DNA from 4 places in the Undibacterium sp. Di26W genome. Region 2 is predicted to be linked to each of the others. Evidence: predicted binding sites of a transcription regulator. Region 2 holds the regulator's gene; each other region holds the start of a gene.

Region 1 (7,901 bases), on a different contig from region 2:
GTCGGGATTGAACTTTGTCGTTACTGCAGGAATGACACCTTGCCACATGGTATTTGCCTTGCTTTCTCCGGCGAAGACCGGTTAATTTTGAAAATCACTCAAAGAAACCCTGCGCTGACAACTTGCCGAAGAAATCGATCACAGCAAAAACAAAGCTTAAAATGAAGCGATTGGAAGCGAGTGGTAGCGAATTAAAGCAATTGCGCAGCTGTCAGGCTTGAACGTGAGAAAGTGTAAGCCCGCCGGGGGCAGCAGTCTTGATGTTTGTAAGTGTTTTGAAAGACGAAATCGGCATAGTCGCCATGGGGCGGCGACCGCAGGCTCGCAGAGTGTCACAAATTACGAATCAGGCAAGAATGACGTCGCCACCCTTGCCCCTATAGCCAGAATAAAGATTGAACTTGGTTCAGCTCGCCGACACCAAAAAGAACACCCCAGCCATGGCGATGCCTGCACCGGCAATACGTGGCAACTGGCTGGCCATCCATTGCTGCGCTGTCTTGCCCGCCATCCAGCCGATGACATGGATCAACACAGTCGCCACTACAAAGCCGCTGCCATATAGCAATGCAGATGCATTTGCCGGCATTTCCTGGCCATGTGCGTAGCCATGCGCCACTGCAAACACGGATACCATGGCCATACCTGCACCAACAGGCAATTTAACCGCAAAGCTGATCAGCAAGCCAAGCACCACGACAGAAGCGGCAATACCGTGCTCTACACCCGGCAATGCGATGCCCGCCAGGGCCAGCGCGCCACCGGCGACCATCATCAAGGGAAAGCTGGCCGGTATCAGCCAGGCCCGTGCATGCTTTTGCTGCGCCGCCCAGATACCTATCGCCAGCATGGCCAGCAAATGATCGAACCCGGTAAACGGATGGAGAAAGCCATCCAGCAGCGCATTCATGGTATGCAGCACACTGTCATGCGCCGACGCTGGCAATGTGGTCATGGCAAGGCTCAGTGCGATGATCGCGCCCAGGGATTGCGATTTGCTTGGTTTCATGCGTTTCTCCCGATTCCAGATTAAAAATTAGTTTTTGACTTCGTCCAGCATGCCTTGCTTGCGAATGAAGCTGACCACCGCTTCCAGCCCGTCACCCGTACGCAGATTGGTAAATACAAAGGGGCGTTCACCACGCATGCGTTTGGCGTCTTGCGCCATGATGTCCAGATTGGCACCTACATGTGGTGCCAGGTCGGTTTTATTGATGATCAGCAAATCAGAACGGGTGATGCCAGGCCCGCCTTTACGCGGGATTTTTTCGCCACCAGCCACGTCGATGACATAGATAGTCAGATCAGACAATTCCGGGCTAAAGGTGGCCGCCAGATTGTCGCCACCTGATTCCACCAGTATCAAATCCAGATCCGGAAAATCTGCACTCATGCGGGCTATCGCTTCCAGGTTGATCGATGCATCTTCACGTATGGCGGTATGCGGGCACCCCCCGGTTTCCACGCCCATCAGACGTTCTGCAGGCAAGGCATCGGCACGCAGCAGGATTTCCATGTCTTCCTTGGTATAGATGTCATTGGTGATGACCGCCATTTCATACTGGTCACGCATGCTTTTGCAGAGCATTTCGCACAATGCGGTTTTACCTGAGCCGACCGGGCCACCTATGCCTACGCGCAAAGGATTCGGTTCTGAAGAGCTTATATTTTGGGTGTTCATTTATTTGTTTCCTGTTTTAATTTTTATGATCGGTATAGCCGGCTGTATTGCACCTCATGCTGCATGGACAGCAAAGACAGCCCGGGTGCCCAGTTGGATAATTGATCATCTTCCAGTTCTTGCGCCAACTTTGCGGCTTTTTCCAGTTCGGGGCGCAGCGACAGCAATAAACGCTGTCCGGCCACCTGACCCAGAGGGATGGATTTCACCCCGACCAGCACCTGATTTTCTGCCCATGAGAACAGCATGCCCAGCAAGACCGATTCTGGCGGCACCTGCAAGGCAATGGCAGCAGCAGCCAAGGCAGTGGGCAAAGGCAATTCATGCTGTGCCAGCAAAATCGCCAGCAATTCAGCATCCGCAATCTTCAGGTCATGCACCAGTTTGCCCAGCGAATAACCCATTTGTATGCTCTCTGCACGAAATTCTGCGGCATCCCTGGCGGCGATGAACAAACTGGTCCAGTGTGAGACGGCGACCAGATCTCTTTCACCAAAAGCCTGCAACAAACGCCACAATACCGGCGCTTCAAAACGAGCCACCACTTCATGCAGGCAATTGACGATCCATTCCCTGGCTGTGGCTTCATTACGCACCAGGCCTTTTTCTATCGCCGCTTCCATCCCTTGCGAATAGCTATAGGCACCGATAGGCAAAGACGGGCTGGCCAGTTGCAACAGGTGGAGTAAGGCTGCAGACTGCATGCTTAAGCCTTGCTGTCAGAAGGACGATGTATGCGCTGCCGTAAAGGTATCGGTGCCAGCGGATTATGCGGATGCCCATCATCGCCCGCATGATGATGGCCGCCACCATAGGCACCTGATTCCGGCTCGAAACTGGCCTGCTCTTCGGTGACGACGGCGCCCAGCCCCTGCAACATTTCCTTCAACACCGGGTCTTTGCGTATGCGCAAAAAACCATCGCCGACCTGGGCCTGGGTATGCCGGTTACCCAGATGGAAGGCGCAGCGCAATAAATTAAAGGCAGTATCACATTCCACTTTATACGTCGGTTCAGCGGCGGCAATGACTTCAATCACGCGGCCATCATTGCCCAGCATCAGGTCACCATGGCGCATGACTGTGCCGCGCACGGTAAACACCGCCACATCTTCACCACTGGCCAGGGTGGCGCGCAAGCGGCTTTTTTCACGCAGTTCATACGGCAAGACCAGTTGCCCGGCTATGCTGTCGGCAGTCTCGATTTTTGTTTGTAATGTCAGCATCTTTTAAAATAAGAAATAGCGTTGGGCCATGGGCAGGATTTTTGCCGGTTCACAGACCAGCAGTTCCCCATTGGCACGGACTTCATAGGTTTCCGGATTCACTTCCATGGTCGGCGTCAGGCTATTGTGTATCATGTCCTTTTTGCGAATCTGGCGTGTGTTCTTGACAGCGATCAGGGTCTTGTTCAGCTTCAGTTGTTCTGCCAGACCGGCATCCAGCCCCGCCTGCGATACAAAGGTGAAAGACTTTTTCAGTCCACCACCAAAGGCACCAAACATCATGCGGTAATGCACGGGTTGTGGCGTTGGTATCGATGCATTCGGGTCACCCATCTGGGCAGCGGCGATCATGCCACCCTTGACGATCATCGATGGTTTCACGCCAAAGAAAGCCGGCTTCCACAAGACGATGTCGGCAATCTTGCCCACTTCCAGCGAGCCAACTGCATGCGCGATGCCATGGGTAAGCGCCGGGTTGATGGTGTATTTGGCGATATAACGTTTGACGCGAAAGTTATCATTACGCGCATTGTCTTCCGCCAGCGAGCCGCGCTGTTGCTTCATCTTGTCTGCCGTTTGCCAGGTACGCATGATGACTTCACCGACACGGCCCATGGCTTGCGAATCTGAAGACATCATCGAAATGGCACCGATGTCATGCAAGATATCTTCAGCAGCAATAGTCTCGCGCCGTATGCGCGATTCGGCAAAGGCAATGTCTTCGGCGATTGCCGGGTCAAGATGGTGGCAGACCATGAGCATGTCGAGATGCTCATCCAGGGTATTAACGGTGTAAGGCCGGGTTGGATTGGTGGATGACGGCAACACATTCGCCTCGCCCACCGCCGCAATAATATCCGGCGCATGGCCACCACCCGCACCTTCAGTGTGGAAGGTATGGATAGTCCTGTCCTTGAATGCCGCCAGGGTATGTTCCAAAAAGCCACCTTCGTTGAGCGTATCACTATGAATGGCAACCTGCACATCCATCTGGTCTGCCACGGTCAGGCAATTGTCGATGGCTTGCGGCGTCGTGCCCCAGTCTTCATGCAGCTTCAGGCCGATGGCTCCGGCCCTTACCTGCTCTTCCAGCGGTAAAGGCAGGCTGACATTACCCTTGCCCATAAAACCCAGATTCATGGGAAAGGCATCTGCCGCCATCAACATGGAATGCAAATGCCAGGGCCCCGGGGTGCAGGTGGTTGCTGCCGTGCCAGTGGCCGGGCCTGTACCGCCACCCAGCATGGTGGTGACGCCACTCATCAGCGCTTCTTCAATCTGTTGCGGGCAAATAAAATGGATGTGTGAATCAATACCGCCAGCGGTCACGATCTTGCCTTCACCGGCAATGATTTCTGTCGCGCCACCAATGGCCATGTCCACGCCAGACTGTATGTCAGGGTTGCCGGCCTTGCCTATGCAGGCTATCAAACCATTTTTAATACCAATATCTGCCTTGACGATGCCCCAGTGATCAATAATGACCGCATTGGTGATGACCGTATCCATGACTTCGGCATGTGGTCTTTGTGACTGGCCCATGCCGTCACGAATCACCTTGCCACCACCAAACTTCACCTCTTCACCGTAAATGGCAAAGTCTTTTTCAATTTCTATGAACAGGCCGGTATCTGCCAGACGGATGCGGTCACCTGTGGTCGGGCCAAACATTTCAGCATAAGCGTGACGCGAAATTTTCATAGCGCCCCCATCACTTTGCCGCTGAAGCCATAGACTTTTCTGTCACCAGCCAGTGCCACCAGTTCTATACTACGATGCTGCCCCGGTTCAAAACGGATAGCCGTACCCGCAGCAATGTTCAGGCGCATGCCATAAGCCAGTTGACGTTCAAATTGCAGGGATGGGTTGGTTTCATAAAAATGGAAATGTGAACCTACCTGTATCGGCCTGTCGCCGCTATTGGCCACAGTAATACTGACGACAGTGCGACCCACGTTCAGTTCAATGTCCCCATCCTCTATCAGGGTTTCGCCTGGTATCATTGTCTTCTCCTAAGGAATGGGGTGATGGACGGTAACCAGCTTGCTGCCATCCGGGAAGGTTGCTTCAACCTGGATATCAGGAATCATTTCCGGCACGCCTTCCATGACATCGGCACGGCTGAGTATTTGCGTACCTTCCGACATCAGTTCTGCCACCGTCCTGCCATCGCGCGCGCCTTCCATGATGGCTGCGGTGATCAGGGCGACTGCTTCCGGGTAATTCAATTTCAGGCCCCGTGCCTTGCGCCGCTCCGCCAGCAAGGCAGCGGTAAATATCAGCAATTTATCTTTTTCTCTGGGTGTCAGATCCATATCTTCTTTCTTGTCATCTGCGTAGTAACTGCGCTTTCCCATTATTTCGGTTGATTTTCAAAATAACAAGTAGTCAGATACTGAATATCAACTTTTACTACTCAAACATTATTAAAAGCAACACAGCAAGTTTTGAACCAAGCATAACTAAGCCTCCGCAAGCCATATTGCAGGACTGCGCACCAAATAAAGGCGAGTTATCACCAATAGGGTGCAATTTTAATAAATATCAGATTAACAGCCCTGCAGAAAAATAGTTGGAACTTTTGAGCCTACTCAAGGTAATACATACAAGAGACTTTGTTCCACCAAAACCAAATCCAAGCTGAAGACAACCGCAGACGAATGAAAACAGACACCGGGGATACAGACTCCAGCTTGCTAAGGCAAATGCGTGATGGCGATGCTGCGGCATTCCAACGTCTGTACCAACGCCATCAGGGGCCGATTTATCGCTATGCCCTGATGCGCTGTAGCCAGAGCGCACTGGCCGCCGATGTCGTGCAGGACGTATTCATGGGCTTGCTGACAAGATCGTATCGCTATGACGCTGGCCTGGGTAATTTGCAAAATTTTTTGTTTGGCGTTGCCAGAAACCTGCTGCTGAAACAGGACCAGGCCCAACGCCGCCATCAGCCGCTGCCAGGTCTGGGGGATGAAGACCAGGAAGAAGTATTGATGAGCGAAACGGCAGAAGCCTCAGACGCCATCTTCAGCCAGCAATTGACAGAACATGTAAGACAGGCAGTGAGCGTGCTGCGCCCGCATTATCGTGACGTGATTATTTTGTATGAGCTGCAAGAACTGTCGTATGCAGAAATCGCCGTTATTTGCAGCATAGACATAGGCACCGTGCGTTCTCGTTTGTCCAGGGCACGTGCCGCCATCCTGCAGTACAGCGACAGAATGGGATGGCGCACAGAACTGGCCATGCGCACGACAACAGCATCAGCAACCGCATCAAGAGCAAACGCAACAATGACAGGAACAGAACAATGACAGCCCCAGGAAACGCCATCGACGATGCAGGCAGCATGGACGCCGCGCTGGACAGGCAATTCAGCATCCTGCGTGAAGAACTGCAACAACTGGATGCCCCAGCAGCAACTGAACAGCTTTTATTGCAAGCCTTTGCCAACCAGCAAGCCAAAGACAAAAAGCAGGCGCGCATCAGGCGCTGGCACCCATGGCTGGGCGGCATGTTGACAATGGGTGGCAGCCTGGGCCTGTTCATGATGATGGTGCTGGCCCCTACCCACATGCAAGACCCGGTACCACCCAATACTGCCTATGCCAACGCAGATTTGCCACCCTTTAATTTGCCACCCTTCATCGCCCTGGTGCCACTGGATCGCCTGAACAATGAAACACCGCGCATGCTGGAAGCAGAAGTACCCGCGGCCTGGCTGACCAGCCTGGGCATGCCGGTCAACCCCGAAATGGCCGGCGACCTGGTACAAGCCCAGATGCTGGTGGATGCAGACGGTACACCCCTGGCCATGCGCCTGCTCAAATATTAAAAACCCTTTTCCAGCACTGACTGAAACACTGACTAAACAAACAGATTTTTAAGCTAACCGACAAAAAAGGACACAACATGAACGGCAAACTCCCCCTCTTTATTCTCCTCGGATCTTCCTGGGCAATGGCACAAGCCAACGTCATCAACGACAATGCGGCACCAGAACCGGCAGAAGAAAAACAGTCCGGCCAACGGATAGAAATAATACAGGTGACCCCAATGGCACCGATGGCACCTCTAGCACCAATGGCCCCCATGAGCCCAATGACGCCCATGACACCAATCACTCCCCTGCCGCCCTTGGCCGCACTGGCAGATATACCCGATGGCAAACACATCAACACCATCATATCTTCTGCCATGAGCCAGGCCTTTTCCGGCATGCAAGGCATGCAATCCATCAAGCCGGTAAAGAATGCACCCTACAGTGCAGAGATTGTCACAGAAAAAACCCAGACCCTGGCAGACGGCAACCAAATCAGCAATAAAACCACCAGCGTCAGCTACCGGGATAACGCAGGCCGCACCCGTCAGGAAATCCGCGACAGCAAAGGCACCGTACAACACATCCTGATTGTTGATCCGGTTGACAACGTGCGTTACCTCCTCATGCCAGAAAAAAAGACAGCCACCAAAATTAGCGTCGGTAAAGAGCTTGACGACAAACTGGCCAGCGTCAAAGAGAAACTGGAAAAAATGAAACAGGAAGGCAAAACCGTCCACGTAGAAACCCTGCGCAACGGTGATGAAGTCACAGTCAAAAGAATCGAACGCAAAAATGGCGACGACAAAGCCGAAGGCAGCAAAGACACGCGTGAACAAGTCCAGGTCAGGGTAATACGCGCCGGTACTGGTGCTGCCACTGTTGTTGCTGGTGCCAGCACAGGCAGTGACTTGCAAATAGCCCATGCCGAAACGCTGCAACTGACCAGCAATTTTGCCGACTTGATCAAAATGGGCCCACTGCCCATGGCCTTCACCGACACCCGCTGGACAGCAAAAGGCAATACCAAAGACCTGGGTAGCCGCGACATAGATGGCGTGCGAGCCGAAGGGAAAATGCGCTCTTACCAAATCCCCGCAGGCGAAATCGGCAATAAAAACGCCATCACCGTCAGCTCAGAAACCTGGTATTCACCAGAGCTGCAAATGACCGTC
Region 2 (7,901 bases):
CTGCCTTATGGCAAACAGCGTTTGCTGGAAATAGGACGTGCTCTCGGCTTGAATCCGCAATTGCTATTGCTGGATGAACCTGCTGCCGGCCTGACCGCGCCTGATATCAAGGAACTGATAGCCATCATTCACAAAATACGTGAACACGGCATTACCATCATCCTGATTGAACATCATATGGATGTGGTCATGTCGATCTGCGATATCGTGACCGTGCTTGATTTCGGCCAGAAAATCGCTGAAGGCAAACCGGCTGCCGTACAGGCTGACCCCAAAGTGATAGAAGCTTATCTTGGTGGCAGTGTGTCAGATACCGCCGACATCGTCGCTGCATAAGGAGAACATCATGTTGAGCATTTCAAATTTACATGCAGCTTATGGCAAGGTCGAAGTCTTGCATGGCATTTCTCTGGAAGTACCTAAGGGAAAGGTAGTGACCCTGATAGGATCAAACGGCGCCGGAAAAACCACGACCATGCGCGCCATTTCTGGCATGCTGAAACCGAAAGAAGGTTCTGTTGTGTTGGCCGGCAAGGATGTGACAGGGATGGATTCTCACAAGATCGCACGTGCTGGCCTGGCCCATTCACCGGAAGGTCGGCGCGTATTTGCCACCATGTCGGTGACCGACAATCTGTTGCTGGGTGCCTTCCCGCGTTTTACCCGTAGCCGCCCGCGTGGCGACATAGAAACTGACCTGCAAAAAGCCATGGACTTGTTCCCGCGTTTGAAAGAACGTCGTAATCAGTTGGCCGGTACCCTGTCTGGTGGTGAACAGCAGATGCTGGCGATGGCCAGGGCGGTGATGCTGAATCCGGATGTCGTCCTGCTGGATGAACCTTCCATGGGGCTGGCACCGATACTGGTGGATGAAGTCTTTCGCATTATCGTGCGGCTGAAAGAGCAGGGCATTACCATGCTGCTGGTGGAACAATTTGCCGCGGCCGCTTTGGCGGTGGCAGATTATGGTTATGTGCTGGAAAACGGGCGCATTTCAGTTCATGGGCCAGCAGCCAATCTACAAAATGATCCGGCTGTGAAAGCGGCTTATCTGGGTGGTGGCGCGCATCATTGATGCGATAACAATCAGTTGGACATTAGATGGACAAAAGGGAGGCATTGCTTCCCTTTTTAATTTGGCCTGATATTCTGTCTGACTTGTTTTATCTAGTCTTTCAAGTGTCGCAAAGGATGCGCATGAGCTGGCCATGCTTCTGCGAAGAAGCCTGTCACTTGTTCCGTCGTCACCTCCGTCAGCGTACCGGGTGACCAGCGTGGCGTATTGTCTTTGTCAACGACTAGCGCACGCACACCTTCCAGCACTTCGCCGTGTTTGAAGCAATGGCGCACCATGTTTCTTTCCATGCGCAGGCAATCGGATACGGTCATGCTGGCGCTGCGTCGTAGTTGTTCCAGCGTGACGGACATCAGTAAGGGGGAACGTTTTTGCATGATGGCAAATGCTTGCTGTGCAAAATCAGATGCATCTTGCTGCAAGTTGTTGCTGATCTTGATTGCGCTGTTTCCGCTGAACAGGGCATCAATACTTGATCTGTTTGCTGCCAGCTTGCCGGTGCCAGGGAGTGCCTGATCTGCAAAAGGAGCAGCAAATTCGCGGATTGCCGCTCGCACATCCGTGGCGGTATTTTGCCCCAGAAGATGCATCAAGGCGGGCAGTTCTGATGTCGGTATAAATACATCGGCCAGCCCTGCATACAATGCATCTGCTGCGTTGATCATTTCACCGGTCAAGCCCAAGTAGGTACCGATTTGCCCCGGTGCACGCGACAGGAAATAACCTCCCCCCACGTCCGGGAACAGGCCGATATTCACTTCCGGCATCGCCATCTTGGTACGTTCCGTGACAATGCGCAGACGGCAGTCATTGCCTGCCTGGGCAATGCCCATACCACCACCCATGACTACTCCATTCATCAGCGCGATATAGGGCTTGGGGTAAAAATGGATTAAATGATTTAATGCATATTCTTCAGTAAAAAAGTCTTCCAACAGGGCAGAGTCTCCCATTGGTGTCGCGGTACCCACGTCATAAAAGAAACGTATATCGCCCCCTGCACAAAAAGCCTTTTCGCTACTGCCGTGAATGAACACAGCACGTACATTTACATCGTCTTGCCAACCCAGCAAAGTCGTGGTGAGCGCACGCACCATCTCCAGCGACAATGAGTTCAGCGCCTTGGGCCGGTCCAGGGTGATATAGCCTATGTTGTTCTTGACAGAAGTGAGGACAAATTCGCTCATGGTGATTGGCTATGCAGTAGAGAATGAAGCTGCTATTTTAGCTTTGTCAGCGATGCACGTCACGGGATGTATAAGTATATGAGGAAACAGTGCAAGTAAAGGATGCTCCTTGCAGTTGCAGTTGCAGTTGCAGTTGCAGTTGCAGTTGCAGTTGCAGTTGCAGTTGCAGTTGCAGTTGCAGTTGCAGTTGCAGTTGCAGTTGCAGTTGCAGTTGGGTTTGACTTTGGGGTTGTTTTTGAATTTAACAATTCCGATGTGTCGACGCCGTTTGTGCGGTACAGAAAATGGAAATAGAAGAGCCGATGTCTGAGCGTAGCGAGTTTCGGATCTTCCCATTTTTTGTACCGCACAAACGGGAACCCCGCAGGGGCGACGACGCCTCGGTCGCCTTCTTTTGCTTCCTTTTCTTGGCGAAGCAAGAAAAGGGAGTAGCTGCCGGGCTACCCCCGGCTGGCAATCTTAAATACTGTGGGTAAGTACATAAAAGCTACACACGTAAAGCATGCAGACCTGACATTAAATCAGACCACGGTATGCCAAATGTTGCTAGATTGCCTGCCCGCTATATTCCTGCCTACGTAGGAATGGCAGTAATACCTGTACAGCCTGTCAGAGGGCAATCAATTTAGCGATTGAATATATGATTTATTTCAGAACCATTCATCCAACAAAAAAGGACGCTTTTCGCGTCCTTGTTTTGGATACCCGCAACCCGAAGGCAGGGGTGGTGAGTCTTATGAAGCCGATGCCGGATCAGGAATATGCTTGATGGCGTCGTGCTGATGGTTTTGTATTTTGTCTTTGTGCTTGATGACCTGGCGATCCAGTTTGTCTACCAGTGTATCGATCGCTGCATACAGATCATGCGCCAGACTTTCTACATGAATATCTTTGCCACTGATATGCAGATTAATGTCGGCTTTGTGTCGTTTTTCCTTTTCCCGGAGCTTGTCCACCGTCAGGATGACGGCGATATCAATGACCTGGTCGAAATGTCGCCTGATACGTTCTAGTTTGGTATGTACATATTCACGAATTGCAGGAGTTACTTCGACGTGATGTCCACTGATGGTGAGATTCATACTGTGCTCCTATAGTGATGTTGCTTGCTGTAACGATAAGCTCATTGCTGTCTTATTGCCTTGAGCTAAATCATATATAGCAATTCAAACCGTGATTACAAGGACTTGCTTACAAAGATTTACGCAAACTCACTGGGGGGATTTTTAGGGCTTCACGGTATTTGGCAACTGTCCGTCGGGCAATTACCATGCCCTGTTCACCCAGCATGTCTGCAATTTTGCTATCAGAGAGTGGGCTTTTCTGGTCTTCTGCTCCTATCAACTGCTTGATGAGTGCGCGTATCGCGGTGGAAGATGCTTCTCCCCCTGTTTCCGTCGCGACATGGCTGCCGAAAAAGTATTTCAACTCAAACATGCCGTGAGGGGTCAGCATGTATTTTTGAGTTGTTACACGTGAGATAGTGCTCTCGTGTAATCCTAGTGTATCAGCAATTTCGCGCAAAACAAGGGGGCGCATGGCGACAGCACCGTGTGTGAAAAAATTACGTTGCCTTTCAACTATCGCTTGTGCAACGCGCAAAATGGTGTCGAAACGTTGCCGCATGTTCTTGATGAGCCAGCGCGCCTCTTGTAGCTGTGAGCCGAGTCCGCCTTCCCCCCGGTTTTGCTTCATGATGTTGGCATACATGCTACTAACCCGCAATTTGGGCATGACATCCTGATTCAGCGTGACTTGCCAGCCATTGCCTGATTTTTTGACGATGACGTCTGGCACCACATAATCCGATTCATCGACTGCAAAGTCGATACCCGGACGGGGCTTGCACAGTCTGATGACAGTTTGTGCGTCGCGCAAATCTTCATCGTCGCAGTCGAGAATTTTCTTGAGTTTGGTGAAATCTCTTTGTGCAAATAAAGTCAGTTGCGTTTCGACAATCTGCAAGGCCAGCCTGCGTGTCACGAAAGCAATTTTAGGCAGGCGTTTGATTTGCAGGGCCAGGCATTCAGAAGGTGTGCGAGCGCCCACACCGGCTGGGTCGAAGCTCTGCAGCATGTTCAGGGCAAATGCCAGCTCTTCTGGCTCCACGCACAATTCCAGTGGCAGGCTGGCATGGATTTCATCCAGGGTTTCTGTCAGGTAGCCATTGTTGTCAATGGCATCAATCATCAACTCGACCAGGGCGCGGTCACGCAGCTCGCGCAGGTTAAGGCGCATTTGTTCCTGCAGATGTTCACGCAGGGTGATGTGGGCAGCACCCAGTTGCGGGCGACCATCTTCATCATCGCTGCTTTTGCTGCCATGATGCACGTCATCAAAACTCCAGTCCTCTTCACTGGCGCTGAGGGCTTCGTTACTGACGGCGCTATCGGCATCACCCTGAACTTCCGTAGTACTGTTGCTTTCTTCGCGGGATGCAGGGGCTTCCATACCTGCATCGGCGGCGGTGCTGCTGGTATTGATGGCACCATCGGCCAACAGGCGCACGGCATGGTCCAGCGGATCATCCACACGCTCCAGCATGGGATTTTCGATGAGCAGGGTTTCCAGCTCCTGGTGCAATTCCAATGTGGACAATTGCAGCAAGCGTATAGATTGCTGCAATTGAGGCGTCAATGCCAGATGCTGGGACGTGCGTAGTTGCAGGCTTTGTTTCATGATGATTCCCGTCACATCCGGAAATGTTCTCCCAGATAGACGCGACGCACGGATTCATTTTGTATGATGTCGTCTGGCTTGCCGCTGGCCAGTACAGCGCCTTGATTGATGATGTAGGCGTGATCGCAGATGCCCAGGGTTTCACGCACGTTGTGGTCGGTAATCAGCACGCCGATACCGCGCTCCTTGAGGAAGCGCACAATACGCTGGATTTCAATCACGGCTATCGGGTCAACACCGGCAAAGGGTTCATCCAGCAAGACGAAGCGCGGATTAGTGGCGAGGGCGCGGGCAATTTCTACCCGCCGGCGTTCGCCGCCTGATAGTGACAGCGCCTGATTTTCCCTGATCTTTTCAATCTGCAAATCGGCCAGCAAGGCATTGAGTCTTTTGACAATGGATTTTTCTGAAAGAAATTTTCCATTGGCATCTTTTTGCAATTCCAGCACGGCGCGGATATTGTCTTCTACCGTCAGCTTGCGAAATACGGACGCTTCCTGCGGCAGGTAGGACAAACCCAGCACGGCTCTCTGGTGTATCGGCAGTTGTGAGATATTGACGGCGTCGATCGTGATATCGCCGGCGTCAGATGGCACCAGGCCAACGATCATGTAGAAGGAGGTGGTTTTGCCGGCACCATTCGGGCCCAGCAAACCAACCACTTCACCGCTTTTCACTTCCAGCGAGACGTCGCGCACCACCTGGCGCGCACCGTAGCGTTTTTGCAATCCCTTGACGATCAAGGTACTAGGCGTGGCAGTCATTTAATTGGTCTGTTTGGGTTGCAGGGTGATTTTGACGCGGCCAGCACCGTCTACATGCTGGCCCGTGGTTGAATTGGTACCGACAGCGATATCATTTTTACTGTCATAGGACAGGTATTCCCCTTCCTGTTCCTGGGTGACTTTCTTGCCTTCCAGATAGCGGATCTTGGCTTTGGAGATGAACTTGACGATTTCTGTCGTCTGATTGTATTCAGCGCGATCGGCTTCGCCTTCTACCCACAGATCCGGGCCGCCATCCCGTTTTTGCCGGAAGCTTATTTTTTTGCTGACTCCGCCGGTCAGCACGACAAACTCGTCACCGTTCGGGGCTTCGGTGACGACGGCTTTTTCTGAATTGACGATCAGGGTGCCGCGCACCAGTTGCACGCCTTTGGACAAGACGCGTACGCTGTTTTTTCCGTCTATTTCAGAATAACCGGCTTCTATGACTGTTTCTTTGAGGCTGTCAGCTTTTTCTGCACTTGCAGGCGTGTGCACTAATGCAAAACAGGCCAGTCCCAGGCATGGGCCAAGGGAGCGTGTCAATTTCATATTTTTCATTGGCAAATATCGCTTTCTCTATTTGGATGGTGTGGAGGGAGCATATTCACGTTTTTTCAAGTGAATACGCACCTTGCTCAGCAGGGCCAGATGCTGGGTGGAATTGTTGGCCTCCATGCCGATGGCTGTGGTGTCCACTTTTCCTGTTTTGACGGTGACGTGTTTGTCGGTTTTGACAATATCATCGTCGGGTAATAACAATAGATAATCGGTTTCCAGTCGCATGAATTGCGAGCTGAGGCCTTCTGGCCTTTCCATGCTGACATTGTCATACAGGCGCACCTCATCGTGTTCACGCTTGGGTGTGATCACCATGGATTTTTGTGATACAACGGCCAGGTCAGCCAGCAAATGCAAAGGTGGGCGATCAACATCAAAGCTATTGATTTGCGGACGCTGAATTTCTATATTGTCATTGCGTGGCAGATGTATCAGGCGTTCGCCAGTGATATGGTAATTCGCCTTGCCATTATTCGACAAACGGATGAAATTGAATTTTTCTACATAGTAATCCGGTGCCGAGCGTGCCGATGTACGGTTCTGTTCATCATTCGCATTGCGGCGTATGACTTCCATCACCCAGATGGTACCCAGGGTAATGACGCCCAGCAGTATCACTGCCAGCCAGATGCGAAAGCGGTCTATGGTCATATGATGTTTCATGACAGGTATGCCTCAATTGCCTGTTCATATCTGCCCTGGGCGCGCAAGATGAAGTCGCAGACTTCGCGCGCTGCCCCCTTGCCGCCGCCGGCAGTGGTGACGTAGTGCACTCTTTGCCTGACTTCGGCGTGGGCATTCGGTACGCTGGCAGAAAAGCCGCAGCGTGTCAGTATCGGCAAATCGATGATGTCGTCACCGATGAAGCCGCAGACATCAGCAGACAGACCCAGTTCGGCGATCAGTTGCAGGAAGGCTGATTTTTTGTCGTGTATGCCCTGGCGCACGTGGGTGATGCCAAGGTCGCCGGCGCGCTTGCCGACGATCGCCGATTGCCTGGCGCTGATGATGGCCGTGGCTATACCTGCCTGTTGCAACAGTTTGATGCCCTGGCCATCCAGTACATTGAAGGTCTTCATCATTTCGCCTTCAGGGCCGAAATGCAGGCTGCCATCGGTAAGAATGCCATCCACGTCAAATATCATGAGCTGGATATTGCTTGCATTCTGGGCTGCAGTTTGTTTCGCCATTTCCATCAGATTACCTTGGCCCGTGTCAGGTCATGAATATGCAGGGCACCAACCAGTTTTCCCTGGTCGTCAGCCACCAGCAACTGGTTGATGCGATAAGTTTCCATAATTTCCACCGCTTCTACAGCCAGTTGTTCTGGCCGTATGCGGCGCGGACTGCCATGCATGACTTCGGCAATCTGCAACTGGGTAAAGTCGCGTGTGCCATCCATCAGGCGGCGCAGATCACCGTCGGTGAAGATGCCGACGATATACTGGTCTTTATCCACCACGGCGGTCATCGCCATGCCTTTTTTGGTGATTTCCAGCAGCGCGGTTTTCAGCCTGGTATCCGGTGTCACTTGCGGGATGGCGTCGCCGGTTCGCATAACATCCCTGACGTGGGTCAGCAGGCGACGGCCAAGCGAACCGCCAGGGTGGGAACGGGCAAAGTCTTCTTCTCGAA
Region 3 (7,901 bases), on a different contig from region 2:
ATTGATGGTGAAGTCACGGCGTGCCGCATCTTCATATTGTTCGCCAAAGGTATTGTCACGCAGCACGCGGCCGTGTTCATCCTTGGGTGCGCCATCGGTGGCAGAGCCACGGAAGGTAGTGACTTCCAGCAAATCCTGACCAAACATTACATGCACGATCTGGAAGCGGCGGCCGATGATAAAGGCACGGCGGAACAGACGTTTCACCTGTTCTGGCGTGGCATTGGTGGCAATGTCAAAGTCCTTGGGTTTGACGCCGGTCAGCAAGTCACGTACTGCGCCGCCGACGACAAAGGCTTTAAAGCCATTCTCTTGCAGGGTCTGGGTGATGCGGACGGCATTCGCAGACACCAGTTGCGGGTCTATGCGGTGGTCTTTGGGACCCAGCACAGTTGGCTTTTGGTTGGCGCTGGCGACATCGCTCTTGTTTTTAACGCCGAGTATTTTGCGAATAAATTTCTTGATCATTGCTTGTCAAACAGGTGAAGTTGAGGCCAACCCTTGGTCTGTGCATAGGCGCGCAGTTTGTCGTTGGGATTGGTGGCGACAGGGTGGCTGACGCGTTCCAGTAGCGGAATATCGTTTTGCGAATCGCTGTAAAAATAGCTGTTATTAAAGTCGCTGAGTTGTCTTAATTGTGTAACTTCCTGCTTGGCCAGCCAGTCTTGCAAATGCACGACCTTGCCCGCGCCTGAGCTGGGCACGCCCAGCAATTTACCGGTGATATTACCTGCTGCGTCCAGTTCCGGTTCAGCGGCCATCAGGTGTTGCACCCCCAGGGCTTTTGCTATGGGTGCGGTAACAAAGCGGTTGGTCGCTGTGATGATGGCGATCAGGTCATCCTGATCCTGGTGTTTTTTAATTAAATCAAAAGCAACTGGTAGCAGGACGGGCTGTATGACTTCCTGCATGAATTGCGCATGCAGTTCATCTAGCCTGCTGCGGTGGAAATGCGCCAGCGTGCCCAGGGCAAATTCCAGGTATTCCACCGGGTCCAGCGTACCAGCCTGGTATTGGGCAAAGAAATCCGCATTGCGACGGGCGAATGCATCGGCATCGACTGCCCCTGTGCGGCACAGGAACTGTCCCCATTCATAATCGGAATCGATGGGGATCAGGGTATGGTCGAGATCAAATAAGGCGATATTGCGCATGCTAGTCATGTGTAGAGTCTGGCCCCGGCTGTTGCTGCAACATCAGTTCGCGCAGCAGCGGCAGGGTAATAGGACGTTTGGTTTCCAGTGAGTAATGGTCCAGCTGATCGAGCATATCGGATAAATAACTCATATCACGCCGATAATGGGTAATCAGATAGGGTAACACGCCCGCCGACAGTTGTATCCCGCGGGCGTGGGCGGCACGCTCAAGTGCATCGATCTTGTCTTCATCGGTCAGACCATGTACCTGATAGATCAGGCCCCAGCCAAAGCGGGTGCGCAAGTCGTCACGTACATTCAAAATCATGGGCGGGTGATTGCCTGCCCCGACCAAAAAACCGCCATGCGCACGCGCCTCATTGAACAGATTGAAAGCCGCGATCTGGTTCAGCGGTGGTAACTGGTCGCAATCGTCCAGCAGATACAGGCTGACACCTTCGGCGAAATCAAAGGCACTTTCCGGCGCATCAGCCGGGATATAGCGGGCCGAGGCATCATCGGCCAGTGCATGCAGCAAATGGGTTTTGCCGGCACCAGCTTCACCCCAGATATACACCGAGCGTTCACCGTACTGACTGGTGATGCGCTGGGCAAACAAGCCCAGCAATTGCGCCAGTTCAGCATTTTGCCCCACCACAAAGGTGGCAAGGGACGGCAGTTTCTGCGCGTCCAGGTCCAGTAATAATTGCCTCATGTCTGACGATAAAAAGAGCTATTCATGTAAGACACACGCAAGTGCTTGACGGCAACCGAGACGATGGCAGAAGCGGGCAAGGCAATCAGGATACCGATAAAGCCAAACAGTTGCCCGAATGCCATCAAGGCAAAAATCACGGTCAGGGGATGCAAGCCTATGCGTTCGCCGACCAGGCGTGGTGTCAGATAAAACGATTCCAGCATTTGTCCTATGCCATAAATGATGGCGACAGACATCAGGCCACCAAAACCATCAAATTGCAGGATAGCACCGATCAGCGCCAGTACCAGCCCCAGTCCATAACCCAGATAAGGGATGAACACCAGAAAGCCGGTAATGATACCGACCGGCAGTGCCAGGTCAAAACGGGCGATGCTGAGTGCCACCGAGTAATACACGGCCAGCACGATCATCACCAGGATTTGCCCGCGCAGGTATTGCGCCAGCAATTCGTCGACTTCGGCGACCGCACTGGCGGTTTGTTTGACAAAGCGGCGTGGAATGAAGTGGCTCAGGCGCTTGATCAGGGCATGCCAGTCCATCAGCAGATAAAACAGCACGATGGGAATCAGCAATAAATTGGCGACCATACCCAGCAATGCGGTGCCACCGACACGTATTGAATTCAACACGGCTTTACCGATGACGTCACCGCTGCTGGCCATTTGTTCAGTCAGCAAAGTCTTGATGCCATTGCTGTCCAGCCTTATCTTGATGCCAAACTCAGACAGCATGGGGGCCAGCATTTGATCCAGCTTGTCAAAAAAGCGCGGTATCTGGTCTTGCAACTGCGGGATTTCTTTTTGCAAGATCGGTATCATGATCAGGAGCATGGCCAGGACGACCGCAATCAGCACCACAATTATCAGGGTTGCGGCCACCGAACGTGGCAGGCCAAATCTGCGTATGCGCAGGGCACATAGCTTGTCCACCCAGGGCGTCAGCACATAGGACAGGATGCTGGCAACGATGAAAGGCATCAGCACGGGGCCCAGCAGTGATAGCAACAGCAGCAGGCCAAATGCCAGGGCCAGCCACAGCATGGATTGTTTTTGCTCCGACGTAAAAGAAAATGGCATTTTTATGGCTGCTTAGTAGTCAATATAGTAGTCAAGGTGACATCGAATTTACTGCATGGTCCCAAAAAACAGAGTTTTCGCGGTCAATTTGTTAAAATAGCGGTTTTGCCGGACTTTTCTGGCAATTCCTCTATTTTACCGCCTCCTGCCCCTATTGCCGAATATCATGAGCACTTCTACCCTTGTTTCTCTCTCTTACGCCGACGCTGGTGTCGATATGGTCGCTGGCGACGCCCTGGTTGACGCCATCAAACCTTTTGCCAAACGCACAATGCGCGAAGGTGTCATGGCTGGCATAGGCGGTTTTGGCGCCATGTTTGAAGTCAGCAAAAAATACAAGGAACCTGTCCTGGTTTCCGGCACGGATGGCGTGGGTACCAAGCTGAAACTGGCTTTCCACCTCAACAAGCATGACACGGTTGGCATCGATCTGGTGGCCATGAGTGTCAATGACATCCTGGTGCAAGGTGCAGAACCCTTGTTCTTCCTCGACTATTTTGCCTGTGGCAAGCTGGACGTGGCAACTGCTACCGACGTCATCAAGGGCGTGGCCTTTGGCTGCGAACAAGCGGGTTGCGCCCTGATCGGTGGTGAAACGGCCGAAATGCCCTCCATGTACCCTGATGGTGAATACGATTTGGCCGGTTTTGCCGTTGGTGCCGTAGAAAAATCCAAAATCATTGATGGCAGCAAGATACAGCCGGGTGACGTGATTCTGGGGCTGGCTTCGTCCGGCATCCATTCCAACGGCTTCTCGCTGGTGCGCAAGATCATTGAAGTCGCCAAGCCAGACCTGAGTGCCGATTTTCATGGTTGTAGCCTGGGTGACGCCCTGATGGCACCTACCCGCATCTACGTCAAACCTTTGCTGGCCCTGATGGAATCCCTGGAAGTCAAAGGCATGGCCCACATCACCGGTGGTGGCCTGGTTGAAAACGTCCCGCGTGTATTGGGTGACAAACTGACTGCCGTCCTGCATAAAGATGCCTGGACTCTGCCACCCCTGTTCACCTGGCTGCAACAGCATGGTGGTGTGGCCGACGCAGAAATGCACCGCGTCTTCAATTGCGGCATAGGCATGGTGGTGATTGTTGCTGCTGAGCTGGCAGATGCTGCCATGGCACAATTGGCCGCAGCCGGTGAAACCGTGTACCGGATTGGTGAAATCCGTGCCCGTGCCGGTGAAGAGCATCAGACTATCGTAGTCTAAGAACCTATTTACGATCTTACTGCGCGGGCGCAATCGGAGTCCACGCGGGGCTCATGCGCTGCTCAAAATGCTCATGTACTAGTGTACATTCCGCTTTTTGCGCTGCGCTTTTGTTACACTTACCCCGCTGATACACGCACGTTCGCTCGCTACAGATCGTAAACAGGTTCTAATATCGTCCCAAGTATCGTCCATACTATATCCGTAGCAACGCAACCTGCCAGCCAGGTTGCGTGTTGTCTGTAGCATCCCCAGTCCCGCGTTTTTGTCCGCGTTTCTGTCCGTATTCTTCCCGCGTTCTTTTCAGCCTTGCATCTGGCTGGCATATTTTGCGCGCTAAACAACACCCCTTTCTGAGCAAAACCCTGTTCCTGCAAATCGCTGAGTGAACTGGCACGTTTCTTGATATGCTGTTGTTGTACTGTAACCGCGAGACTTGAACATGGCAAAATTTTTCAATGAAATGGCGGCCGTTTATGCTGGCACGCCCAGCAATAACAGTCACACCCGCGAGCATTATCGCGAATTTTGCACCTGGCTGGCACAGCAGTCTGCAGAACAGCTGCAGCGCAAGCGCGCCGAAGCCGACCTCAGCTTCCGCCGCGTCGGCATCACCTTTGCCGTCTATGGTGATGATGCCGGTACCGAACGCCTGATCCCCTTTGACATCATCCCCAGGATCATTCCTGCGAATGAATGGGCGCAATTGCAAAAAGGCCTGGTCCAGCGGGTACAGGCACTGAATATGTTCATTCATGATATTTATCATGACCAGAAGATCATCAAGGCAGGCATTATCCCTGCCGGACAAATATACAAAAACGCACAGTACCGGCCAGAAATGCAGGGTATTTCGGTCGCTTCCGATATTTATGCCCATATTGCCGGAGTGGATATCGTGCGTGCTGGCGAAGGCGAGTTTTATGTGCTGGAAGATAATTTGCGCGTGCCTTCCGGCGTGTCTTACATGTTGGAAGATCGCAAGATGATGATGCGCCTCTTCCCCGAGCTGTTTACCCGCAACAAGATTGCCCCGGTTGATCACTATCCCGACATGTTACTGGACAATTTACGCTCGGTAGCACCCATGGGCGTGGATGACCCGACAGTAGTGGTCATGACCCCCGGCATGTATAACTCGGCCTATTTTGAACATGCTTTCCTGGCGCAGCAAATGGGGGTGGAACTGGTGGAAGGCCAGGATTTGTTCGTCAATGACAACACCGTTTTCATGCGCACGACGCGCGGGCCGAAGCGGGTGGACGTGATTTATCGTCGTATTGATGATGATTTCCTTGATCCGCTGGCTTTCCGTCCGGATTCTTCGCTTGGGGTTCCTGGCCTGCTGTCAGTCTACCGTGCCGGTCGGGTTACCCTGGCGAATGCCATCGGTACTGGTGTGGCAGATGACAAATCCATCTATCCTTTTGTACCGGACATGATCAAGTTTTACCTGTCTGAAGAAGCGATATTGAATAATGTACCGACTTTCCAATGCCGCAAACCGGAAGACCTGTCCTACACCCTGGCCAACCTGTCCGAACTGGTGGTCAAGGAAGTGCATGGGGCTGGCGGTTACGGCATGTTGGTAGGTCCTGCTTCCAGCAAGCAGCAGATAGAAGATTTCCGCCAGCGCCTGCTGGCCAAGCCGGATGGCTATATCGCCCAGCCCACGCTGGCATTGTCATCTTGCCCGACTTTTGTTGAAAATGGCATCGCCCCCAGACATATTGATTTGCGCCCCTTTGTCTTGTCAGGCAAGCATATCTCCATGGTGCCGGGCGGCCTGACCCGCGTCGCCTTGCAGGAAGGTTCACTGGTGGTGAATTCTTCACAAGGCGGCGGCACCAAGGATACCTGGATACTGGAAAATTAATCACCTCATGCACCCTCGCAGCCTTGTGCACAAATGCCGGGCTGCCTTTGAATGTTGCAACAGGTTTTGACGATTGAGGAAAAATACCATGCTAAGCCGCACTGCCGATCACTTGTTCTGGATGGCGCGTTATACCGAACGCGCTGAAAATACCGCACGCATGCTGGATGTGAATATCCAGACGTCGATGTTGCCGCAGTCGGCAGTAGATGCCGAACGGGGCTGGCGCGCCATGCTCGGCATTTCTGAACTGCAGTCTGCCTTTGATCATCAATATGGAATACTGACCAAAAAGGATGTGCTCGATTTCATGGTGAAAGACCCCATGAACCCGTCGTCGATTGCATCCTGCCTGAAAGAAGCGCGCGAAAATGCGCGTGCCGTGCGCGGCACCCTGACCACCGAAGTATGGGAAACCCAGAATGCCACCTGGCTGGACATGCAGGAAAGATTATCTGACCACGTATTGGAAAATGATCCCAGCCAGTTTTTTGAATGGGTCAAATACCGCTCACATTTATCACGCGGCGTTACCCTGGGCACCATGCTGAAAGATGAAGCGGTGCATTTCATTCGCCTTGGTACTTTCGTCGAGCGTGCCGACAATACGGCACGTATACTGGATGTGAAATTCCATGGTGCGAAAGAAAGCAAGCGTGGTAACGACAGCCTGCAAAGAGAGTTTTATTACTGGGCCGCGTTGCTGCGTTCAGTATCGGGCTTTGAAATTTATCGCAAGGTGTATCGTGATGTGATCACCCCTGAACGGGTGGCCGAGCTATTGATTTTGCGGGGTGATATGCCACGTTCGCTATTGGCCTGCATGGATGAAGTCGTCGCCAACCTGCGTGAAGTGCGCAATGATGTGTCCGCCGATACCGAGCGTTTTGCCGGCAAGTTGCATGCAGAACTGAAATTCGCCCGGATAGAAGAAATACTGGCTGCCGGTCTGCATGATACCCTGACCACATTCCTGGAAAACATCTTTGAGCTGGGTAATCGTGTCAGCCGCGACTTTCTGGTTCCGCTGGCAGCCTGAGATTATCTGAAAAATCATGCAACTTATCATTCGTCACGAGACCATTTACCATTACTCTGCGCCGCTGACCTATACCATACAGCAACTGCGTCTGACACCGCGTGCCGAGCAGCACCAACATGCAATTTCATGGCAGATCAGGACAGCAGGGCAGCGCCATGCTTACATTGATGCTTATGGCAATCCTTCACATACCCTGACCATCACCGGCCTGCATCATGAGGTGTCCATCATTGCCGAGGGTGTGGTTGAACTGGCCATGCCTTATCAGGGGCGGATTACTGATCAGGACACCTTTTCACCGCTGGTATTCACGGTGCCTACACGTCTGACCGAGCCGGTTGCTTCCATTCTTGACTTCGCTGGCAGCCATTTGCCTGATCTGGGCAAGACCACTACTGGTGCATTGCTCAATCTGGCGACGCACATTCGTGGTGCGGTGGAGTATCAGACTGGTGCGACCATCGTCACCACCAGCGCCAGTGATGCCTTGCAATTGGGGCGCGGGGTTTGCCAGGACCATGCCCACCTGTTTCTGGCCTGCTGCCATGCACGCGGTATCCCGGCCCGTTATGTGTCTGGCTATATCGACCCTGAATCGAGCGACCATGCCGAGAGCCATGCCTGGGTCGATGCCTGGGTGGAAGATGCCGATTACACTGGCTGGGTCAGCGTGGATGTGACCCATGCCCGCCTGATGACAGACACCTATTGTCGTTTGGCTATTGGCCGCGACTATGATTCAGCCGCCCCGGTACGCGGCGTAAGACGTGGTGGCGGGCACGAGACCATGAGCGTGACTGTGGCAGTAACGCCGCGTTGACGCTGGTATTGTGCAAATAG
Region 4 (7,901 bases), on a different contig from region 2:
TGGCAGGGCCGCAGAAAGCCGGCATGGCCGTGTACCAGCGCTGGTGGCAACAAGCCTTCGGCCAGCAGGCGCTGTTCGCCGTAGACATCGAGCAGAATGCGATTGAGCAAGGTGGCACGCTGTACCACCGCGGCCTCTACCTGCGCCCATTCCTCGTACGGCAGGATCAGCGGCAGCACGTTGAGGTCCCACGGCCGCTGCATGCCTTTGGCATCGGCATAGACGTTGTAGGTGACACCGTTCTCACGTACCTGGCGCTGCACTACCTCAATACGCTGGCGCATCATGGCCGGGGACTCAGCAGCCAGACTGTCGAGCATGGCGCGCCAGTGCCCACGCGGCCGCAAGCTCGCTTCCATCATTTCATCGTAGCTGCCGGGTGTGCCTGGATAACCTGCCAGTAATGTGTAGTCCATGCGTCTCCTGTTCTGCTTTTTAGTTAGGACTTACGCAAAACCGCCCCAGCTGCGTTGCAGCTCCTAGCCGTACTAAAGTACTGTCTTCGTCGCTACGCCTTGCTGGGACAATTTTGCGTAAGTCCTATTAGTTTTGCTTTTTTGTTTTTCTTTTAGCCTGGCTGCCAACGCAAGTCCAGCGTCATCGGGAAGCTGGGATTGGGTGCTTCGCGCAGCACCGTCATTGGTCCTGGTGTGTGTCCATAGGCCCAGAAGCGGGCGAAGCGGCGGGCCTCGGCGGCGTTGGCGTTGACTGGCGACCCACTCTCGGCACGGCCCCCCGGATGACTGACATGATAGGTGCAGCCACCCACCGCGCGCCCGCTCCAGCTATCGACCAGGTCGAAAGTCAGCGGCGCTTGCACCTTGATGCTGGGATGCAGCGCCGACCACGGGCTCCAGGCGCGGAAGCGCACGCCGGCGACGTATTCCCCTGGCACGCCAGTCGGATGTAGCGGTAGCATGCGGCCATTGCAGGCGACCACATGGCGACCATCCGTCAGGCCGCGCACCAGCAATTGCATGCGTTCGACCGACGAATCGACATAGCGTGCGGTGCCGCCGGTGCTCATTTCTTCGCCCAGCACATGCCATGGTTCGATCGCCTGGCGCAGCTCCAGTTCGACGCCCTGGTAGACTACCGTGCCGTAACGCGGGAAGCGGAATTCGATGAAGGGGTCAAACCAATGATCCTCGAAGGCGTAACCGGCCTCGCGCAGGTCACGTGCGACATCGCGGATGTCCTGTGCCACCACATGCGGCAACATCCAGCGGTCGTGCAGTGCCGTGCCCCAATGCACCAGCTTGGCTTGGTAAGGCTGACGCCAGAAGCGTGCCACCAGCGCCCGCAGTAACAGCATTTGCAACAGGCTCATGCGTTCGTGCGGTGGCATTTCGAAGGCGCGGAATTCCACCAGGCCAAGACGGCCAGTTGGCCCATCCGGTGAATACAGCTTGTCGATGGAAAATTCGGCACGGTGGGTGTTACCGGTCAGATCGACCAGCAAGTTGCGCAACAGCCGGTCGACCATCCACGGCTTATCGCCCGGATGCAGCGTGGGCAACAACTGGTCCATCTGCTGGAAAGCAATCGCCAGCTCATACAGATTATCGTCGCGCGCTTCGTCAACCCGCGGCGCCTGACTGGTAGGGCCGATGAAGGTGCCAGAGAACAGGTAGGACAGCGATGGATGGTTTTGCCAGTAGGTGATCAGGCTCTTCAGTAAATCGGGCCGCCGCAGCAAGGGGCTGTCTTCGGCGGTAGCGCCGCCCAGTGTCGCATGGTTGCCGCCGCCAGTGCCGGTATGGCGGCCATCGACCATGAATTTTTCCGTGCCTAGCCGACACAGGCGCGCCTCTTCATACAAGGTGGACATGTTGTAGACCAGCTCCTTCCAACTGGCTGCCGGATGGATATTTACTTCGATCACACCGGGATCAGGCGTTACGCTCAGCAACTTGATGCGTGGGTCGCGTGGCGGTGGATAGCCTTCTATCCACAGTTTCATCTTCAGCAGCGCGGCTGTGTTTTCGACTGCCGCTACCAGCGCCAGATAGTCCTCGACCCGTGTCAGCGGCGGCATGAACACGTGCAAGCGGCCAACGCGCACCTGTACGCACAGCGCAGTATGGATCACGTCACGCGGTGCCAGTTTGGACGCGGCCCCGGCTTGCTGATCTGCCTTAACTTGCTGGTCTGCCTTAACTTGCTGGCTGGCCTTGATTTGCTGACCAGCCTTGGCAGCGGCCACGTTCAGCCCGGGCTGCTTGTCGTACAGCGGCGGTGACAATGCATCGCGCGGCGCGAAAGGATCACGATCGAAGACCGGTTCTTCGTCTTCCGGCATCACCCACGGCAAGGCATTCAGTGGCAGGCGCAAACCCATTGGCGAATCGCCATCCAGCAGATACAGATGCTCGCGCTTGAGCGGCCAGCGCGAGGTGCGCCACAGGGTGCCCATGGCGAACGACTGGTCGGTCGGTTCCGGCTTAAGCGGGAGTACATAGCCGACCACCGCTCCCAAACCCGTCTGCAACAGGCGCGCCAGGCGGCGTCGTTCATCGGACTGGTCCAGGTCAACGCTCAGCGGATCAAGATTGACCGGTAGCGTCTGCTCACGCCGGGCCTGCTGCAGTACATCTTCATACGCCGGCAGATGGCTGTCGGCAGGCAGGCGCAGCGCGCGTGCCAGGGTTGCGGCGAAGCGTTCGGCATCCGCTGGGCCATAGCCATCGTTGACCTGCTCGTCGGCGAACAGGCTGGCGTCCACCCACATCGGCTGGCCATCCACACGCCAATAAATATTCAAGGCCCAGCGCGGCAGCGGCTCGCCCGGATACCACTTGCCCTGGCCGTAGTGCAACATGCCGCCGGGTGCAAAATGGTTCTTCAGACGGTGCATCAGTTGGCCCGCCAGGCGGCGCTTGTCATCGCCGTGGGCTTCGGTGTTCCACTGAGCCCCATCCATATCGTCGATCGACACAAAGGTCGGTTCGCCGCCCTGGGTCAGGCGCACGTCCTGATGTCTCAGGTCGGCATCGACCTGTTCACCCAACTGGTCGATCCTTTGCCAGTCTGCGTCCGAGTAGGGCTTGGTCACGCGCGGGTCTTCATGGATGCGGGTGATTGTCATCTCATGTTCAAACCTTACTTCGGCTTCGTCGGTGTAGCCAGTGACCGGTGCCGCCGACGATGGCAAGGCTGTACACGCCAGTGGAATGTGGCCTTCGCTGGCCAGCATGCCGGAGGTCGGATCGAGGCCGATCCAGCCAGCGCCCGGCACATATACTTCGGCCCATGCGTGCAAGTCAGTGAAATCGACGCTGGTGCCGCTGGGGCCGTCCAGCGCTTCCTGATCGGCCCGCAACTGGATCAGGTAGCCCGATACGAAACGGGCCGCCAGGCCGACGTCGCGCAAGATCTGCACCAGCAGCCAGCCGCTGTCACGGCAAGAGCCGGCAAGTAATCCCAGTGTTTGTTCGGGGGTCTGCACACCAGGTTCCATGCGCAACTGATACGCAATATCAGCCTGCAGTCGCTGATTGATGGCGACCAGGAAATCGTTGGTGCCCATGGCTTCCTTGAGCAGGTCGCTGCGCATCTGCTTCACCCATTCCTGACGTAGTGCGCCGGGCTCTTCGTTCTGCAAATAGGGGCCAAGTTCGGCCTTGAGCTGGGCCGGATACGCGAACGGGAAGGTCTCGGCATATTTCTCGACGAAGAAATCGAAGGGGTTGATGACCGTCATGTCGGCCACCAGGTCGACCGTAAATTCCAGCCGGTCAGCCTTTTCGGGAAACACAAAGCGACCGATATAGTTGCCATACGGGTCTTGCTGCCAGTTGATGAAGTACTGTTCTGGCGCCACTGTCAGCGAATACGACAGGATAGGGGTACGGGCATGTGGCGCCGGACGCAGACGCACTTCATGGGGTGACAACGCGACCAGGCGATCATAACGGTAGCTGGTTTTGTGGTGTAGCGCGACTCGGATTGCCATGCGGAGACCTTTGGTTGAGTGAGGGGCGACCCTGTCAATCTAGCAGGATCTATGCCATTGGCGCAAGAAAATCCACTGCTGCCAGTAATGTGTAATGCACTCTGCCCGCTCAGCACACCATGCACACCCTATGCTGGTGCGGCACGCACCGAGATCGCCCACAAGGGCTCATGCCAACGGTGTCACCGTGACGCTGACCTGCAGTTCGTGAGCGCCACCACCCAGCACCACACCGCGCATCGGGGTGACATCGCTGAAATCGCGCCCCCAGCCCAGGGTCAGATGTTCGCTCTGCACCAGGCAACGGTTGGTCGGGTCGAAATCGACCCAGCCCAGCTCCGGGCAAAATACCGCAACCCAGGCATGCGAGGCATCTGCCCCGATCAGCCTTGGCTGCCCTGCCGGTGGATGGGTCTGGATATAGCCGCTGACATAGCGTGCCGGCAGGCCAAGGCTGCGCAGGCCGCCTATCATCAGTTGGGCGAAGTCCTGGCACACACCGCGCCGGCCAGCCAGCACTTGTTCTAGCGGCGTAGCAATGTCGGTGGCGTTACCGTCAAATTCGAAATCATCAAAGATGCGACTGGTCAGGTCCAGCGCAGCGTCCAATAACGGCCGGCCCGGGGTGAAACTGGTCCGCGCATACTGCTCCACTGCCGCATTCCAGCGCACATGGGGTGACTCAAACAAATAGCTACAGGCGTCGAGTATGGCCGGCTGGCGCGACTGTTGCACCATGTCGCGCACGGTTTCCCAGCGCGGTGAGACGGCAATCTGTGCTATGCCGGGACGGGCTGCCAGCGCAATGGTCGACTCGGCCAGAACACGCAGCACCTTGTGCGGCGTGGTCACAGTAAAGCGGCGGATGGCGTTACCGAAGAAATCAACCCCGTCAACGCCTTCGTCTACACCTGGATCGACCAATACATTGTGCGATTCGGTTTGCTGCACGGCAAAACAGCGCGGTGCCATGTGCAGCAACTGCTGCGACAGGGTCACCAGGCTCTGGTAGGTGTAGCGGGTTTCATGCACCACGCTGTAGCGCAACATGGGCACAGTGCGGGCCACGGTTGAATTCATGGCAAATTGAGTAAGAAGCAAAAGACGTACTGTAGCATGCCTGGTCGCATGCATCCCCCCGCAAGTTCAATTGACGGAGAAGGGGGTGGATATACCACCGCCCCCAGACCATAAATTTGATCTGGATCACTGATTTTGTAGGCAGCGTTCAAGAACCTGGGCTGATGCGGCCCGCCTGTATCTCCCATCCTGGCAGTCTGAACCAAACGCCCAACGTAACAACCATACAATAATCAACATGCACCCAAGATTAGTCCGCAAGTATATTTGGCACATGCTTGCTGATGAACATGGTTTTTCTGCACCTGTCAGAACGATGCATTCGCAAATGAACATGCAACTAAACATGCAACTACGATTTGCGGTTCAGTTCAAATTTTTCACGCTTCACTGTGCCATTTTTCAGTTTTATCATAGTTTTGCTTGTTATTCGCAATGAAGGCATTCAACAAACCAAGCAAGCCTGTACTGGCATTGCGCGTGATGAAATTGAAGGTTTCATTGCTGCCGTCGATATGATGAATATCCGCCAGCGCCAGGCCGCCTTCAATTTTCTTGCCGTAGATGCCACTCAGGTATTGGTTGCTGACATCACCTTCGCCGAAGGCATCGATCTCGTTTTTTTCTAACAGCTCCTCGACGATGTATTGCTGTGCGTTATCACGCTCTTTCTCAGGAACAAGGTCTTCAACGACCTTTATCGTGCAGCCGAGGGGCTTGTACCGCTTTTTCGCATCGATGTCTGCGGTTGACCCTTTGGTCACGAGTATCGTTTTTCCGTCCAGGTTTTCGAGGTGGTCAAATGCTGTTTTGTCGGCGCTGCGCACCAGCAGTGATCTTTGTACCTGGAAATAAGCGTCACTCCATGAACCGCCCGGCCCCACATGCCGGTCATCACGTTGCTGGACGCCGGCTGCGGCGATGTCGCATAGATTTTCGTTCGGCATGGTCCAGATGCCGTCGAAGTCATGTTCTATCAAGACAATGCCCAGATTCTGGCTGAAAGCGAATTTTTTAAGAAAGGTAACGTCAAAGCCAGTGAGTTCACCTTTTTTGTTCATGCAGACTGGTGCAAATCCGCCGTAAGTGTAGACGGTCAACTGGCCAGGGACCAAGGTTGTGAGAGTTGTGAGCAGCGTTGTGTCTGTCATGATCTTGTTTCCTTTTTTTGTTGATAGCAGTCTGCCTGCTACTCACACCATCATAGAGTTGATTCGGGATAGTTGCTACTCGGATTTAGTGCTTGCCTTGTCAGGTTGATCCAGGCTCTCGAATTTCAGCAAGTCTGCCGTTGTCAGGATGCCTATCTTGACGATGTTGTAGCCTTTGAGGGCTTCGCAACGTGTCGCGCCTTCCGCACAGAAGCGGATATCGCCAAGAAAATTTTCGTCCGGGTAATAGAAGGACAACATGTCGCCGGCGCTTTCTATGTTAAGAGCACGATCCAGGACTTCTTCCGGGAATTTGCCTTGCGTGACCTTAAGCAACCATTCACGAAATCTGGGTATGGCGGCAGTGGAGATTTCTCTGGTGAGCTTATTGTGCGGGGCGTGAAAACCCAAGCGTGTTTTCTCCATATGTTTGCTGGCGAGCATTTGTCTTTCTGCGCCAGCCATAAAGATGAGTGCACATGCAGACAAGCAATTGCCGTTGACTGCGGTATTCATCTTGCCTTTTGTAATCAGGTCGGCGATGGCATAGGCAGCACGCATATCACCACCGGGGCTTTCGGTCATGAGCACTGTTTTGACTGGGCCTTCTTCGAGTTTTTTGCGGAATAGCTGGCTGTCTTCAGGCACGACTTTGCCGAACAGTATCAGGGTCTGGTTGGACCGCAGCATGGTCATTGCGTTTGCACTGCCAGAAAATAGAATGGCGCACAGAGTGAAAAAGGCAAAAAGCTGTTTTGATTTGGATTGCATGGCGATAAGGCGTCGTTGAATGGAAAGAATTTTTTAATCATGTCACTGGATAGCTGCCTTGGGCTAAGAACGTGTTTACGATCTGTAGCGAGCGTGCGTCAGCGGGGCAAGGGTAACAAAAACGCAGCACAAAAAGCGGAATGTACTTAAGTACATGAGCATTTTGAGCAGCGCATGAGTCCCGATCACGCTCGCGCAGTAAGATCGTAAATAGGTTCTAACAAGCCAAAGCCTTGCAACATTGTTCACATTAAACACCAGTCATTCATCATCTGACAATGTTTTTATGCATTATCTGCCGCCCTGCACAGTCCAACAATTTAGATTGAATGCAGCCCGCCAGATTTGATGCCACATTGGCAGGCTGCACTGGCTAGCAATTTATTTTACGGCTTGAATGTCAACAACATAGAGCGCGCCATTGGCTTTTTCTGCCCTGAACTTCACTTTATTGCCGGTTTCCAGTGTATCCAGCATGGTCGGTTCCTTGATTCTGAACACCATGGTCATGCCTGGCATGTCCAGGTTTTTGATGGGACCATGCTTGATGCTTACTTTGTTGCTGCTCTTGTCAATTTTGATGATTTCACCGTCTGTTGCATCTGTCAGTGTGCTTGCAGCCGCAGTATTGTCCTGCCCTGCGGGGTTGGTGGTGTTTGCATAGTCAGGGGCTTTTGCATTGGCATTCACCAGCGGCAGGTTCAGGCACAACACCGCGGCCAGCATCATTGTTTTCAAGCTTTTCATAATGTGTCCTTTGATTGTGCGTGATGTTGGTGTTCACCTGCGCTGGCATTGGTTTGGGACTTGCTGACCTGCACTTTGCCTTTCATGCCTGCATCGTAATGGCCAGGTTGCAGGCAGGCGAAATCGATCTTGCCTGCCTTGCTGAATTGCCACAGCACTTCACCTGCCTGGTCAGCGGCCAGTGTCACCATGTTGGG

What was found. Region 2 encodes sigma-54, which starts transcription at its own class of promoters, with help from an activator protein. Its sites were predicted from a motif close to TGGCANGNAANCTGCTTT; they were not measured.
Region 1: a site for sigma-54 is predicted at 5,344-5,361, ahead of ACO0LM_RS00025 (urease subunit gamma). Genes of this name have one in related genera too.
Region 3: a site for sigma-54 is predicted at 4,535-4,552, ahead of ACO0LM_RS13885 (circularly permuted type 2 ATP-grasp protein). Genes of this name have one in related genera too.
Region 4: a site for sigma-54 is predicted at 3,995-4,012, ahead of ACO0LM_RS27740 (DUF2126 domain-containing protein). Genes of this name have one in related genera too.

Annotation. Positions count from the first base shown of each region.
Region 1 covers NZ_JBMPOR010000001.1:975-8,875, reverse strand. The annotation lists gene ACO0LM_RS00060 (dihydrodipicolinate synthase family protein) at 1-48, opposite strand, end outside; gene ACO0LM_RS00055 (HupE/UreJ family protein) at 407-1,009, opposite strand; gene ureG (urease accessory protein UreG) at 1,037-1,681, opposite strand; gene ACO0LM_RS00045 (urease accessory protein UreF) at 1,705-2,385, opposite strand; gene ureE (urease accessory protein UreE) at 2,388-2,906, opposite strand; gene ureC (urease subunit alpha) at 2,910-4,607, opposite strand; gene ACO0LM_RS00030 (urease subunit beta) at 4,604-4,909, opposite strand; gene ACO0LM_RS00025 (urease subunit gamma) at 4,919-5,221, opposite strand; gene ACO0LM_RS00020 (RNA polymerase sigma factor) at 5,567-6,220, shown strand; gene ACO0LM_RS00015 (hypothetical protein) at 6,217-6,741, shown strand; gene ACO0LM_RS00010 (hypothetical protein) at 6,819-7,901, shown strand, end outside.
Region 2 covers NZ_JBMPOR010000017.1:50,193-58,093, forward strand. The annotation lists gene ACO0LM_RS18820 (ABC transporter permease subunit) at 1-336, shown strand, start outside; gene ACO0LM_RS18825 (ABC transporter ATP-binding protein) at 347-1,075, shown strand; gene ACO0LM_RS18830 (enoyl-CoA hydratase/isomerase family protein) at 1,168-2,262, opposite strand; gene ACO0LM_RS18835 (hypothetical protein) at 2,365-2,556, shown strand; gene hpf (ribosome hibernation-promoting factor, HPF/YfiA family) at 2,997-3,344, opposite strand; gene ACO0LM_RS18845 (RNA polymerase factor sigma-54) at 3,454-4,941, opposite strand; gene lptB (LPS export ABC transporter ATP-binding protein) at 4,953-5,705, opposite strand; gene lptA (lipopolysaccharide transport periplasmic protein LptA) at 5,706-6,257, opposite strand; gene lptC (LPS export ABC transporter periplasmic protein LptC) at 6,285-6,929, opposite strand; gene ACO0LM_RS18865 (KdsC family phosphatase) at 6,926-7,456, opposite strand; gene ACO0LM_RS18870 (KpsF/GutQ family sugar-phosphate isomerase) at 7,462-7,901, opposite strand, start outside.
Region 3 covers NZ_JBMPOR010000010.1:83,571-91,471, reverse strand. The annotation lists gene pcnB (polynucleotide adenylyltransferase PcnB) at 1-468, opposite strand, end outside; gene ACO0LM_RS13905 (HAD family hydrolase) at 465-1,154, opposite strand; gene hda (DnaA regulatory inactivator Hda) at 1,156-1,851, opposite strand; gene ACO0LM_RS13895 (AI-2E family transporter) at 1,848-2,933, opposite strand; gene purM (phosphoribosylformylglycinamidine cyclo-ligase) at 3,100-4,143, shown strand; gene ACO0LM_RS13885 (circularly permuted type 2 ATP-grasp protein) at 4,586-6,019, shown strand; gene ACO0LM_RS13880 (alpha-E domain-containing protein) at 6,108-7,058, shown strand; gene ACO0LM_RS13875 (transglutaminase family protein) at 7,075-7,881, shown strand.
Region 4 covers NZ_JBMPOR010000040.1:15,940-23,840, reverse strand. The annotation lists gene ACO0LM_RS27745 (circularly permuted type 2 ATP-grasp protein) at 1-416, opposite strand, end outside; gene ACO0LM_RS27740 (DUF2126 domain-containing protein) at 569-3,955, opposite strand; gene ACO0LM_RS27735 (transglutaminase family protein) at 4,124-5,035, opposite strand; gene ACO0LM_RS27730 (substrate-binding periplasmic protein) at 5,416-6,186, opposite strand; gene ACO0LM_RS27725 (ATP-dependent Clp protease proteolytic subunit) at 6,262-6,882, opposite strand; gene ACO0LM_RS27720 (copper-binding protein) at 7,339-7,704, opposite strand; gene ACO0LM_RS27715 (cupredoxin domain-containing protein) at 7,701-7,901, opposite strand, start outside.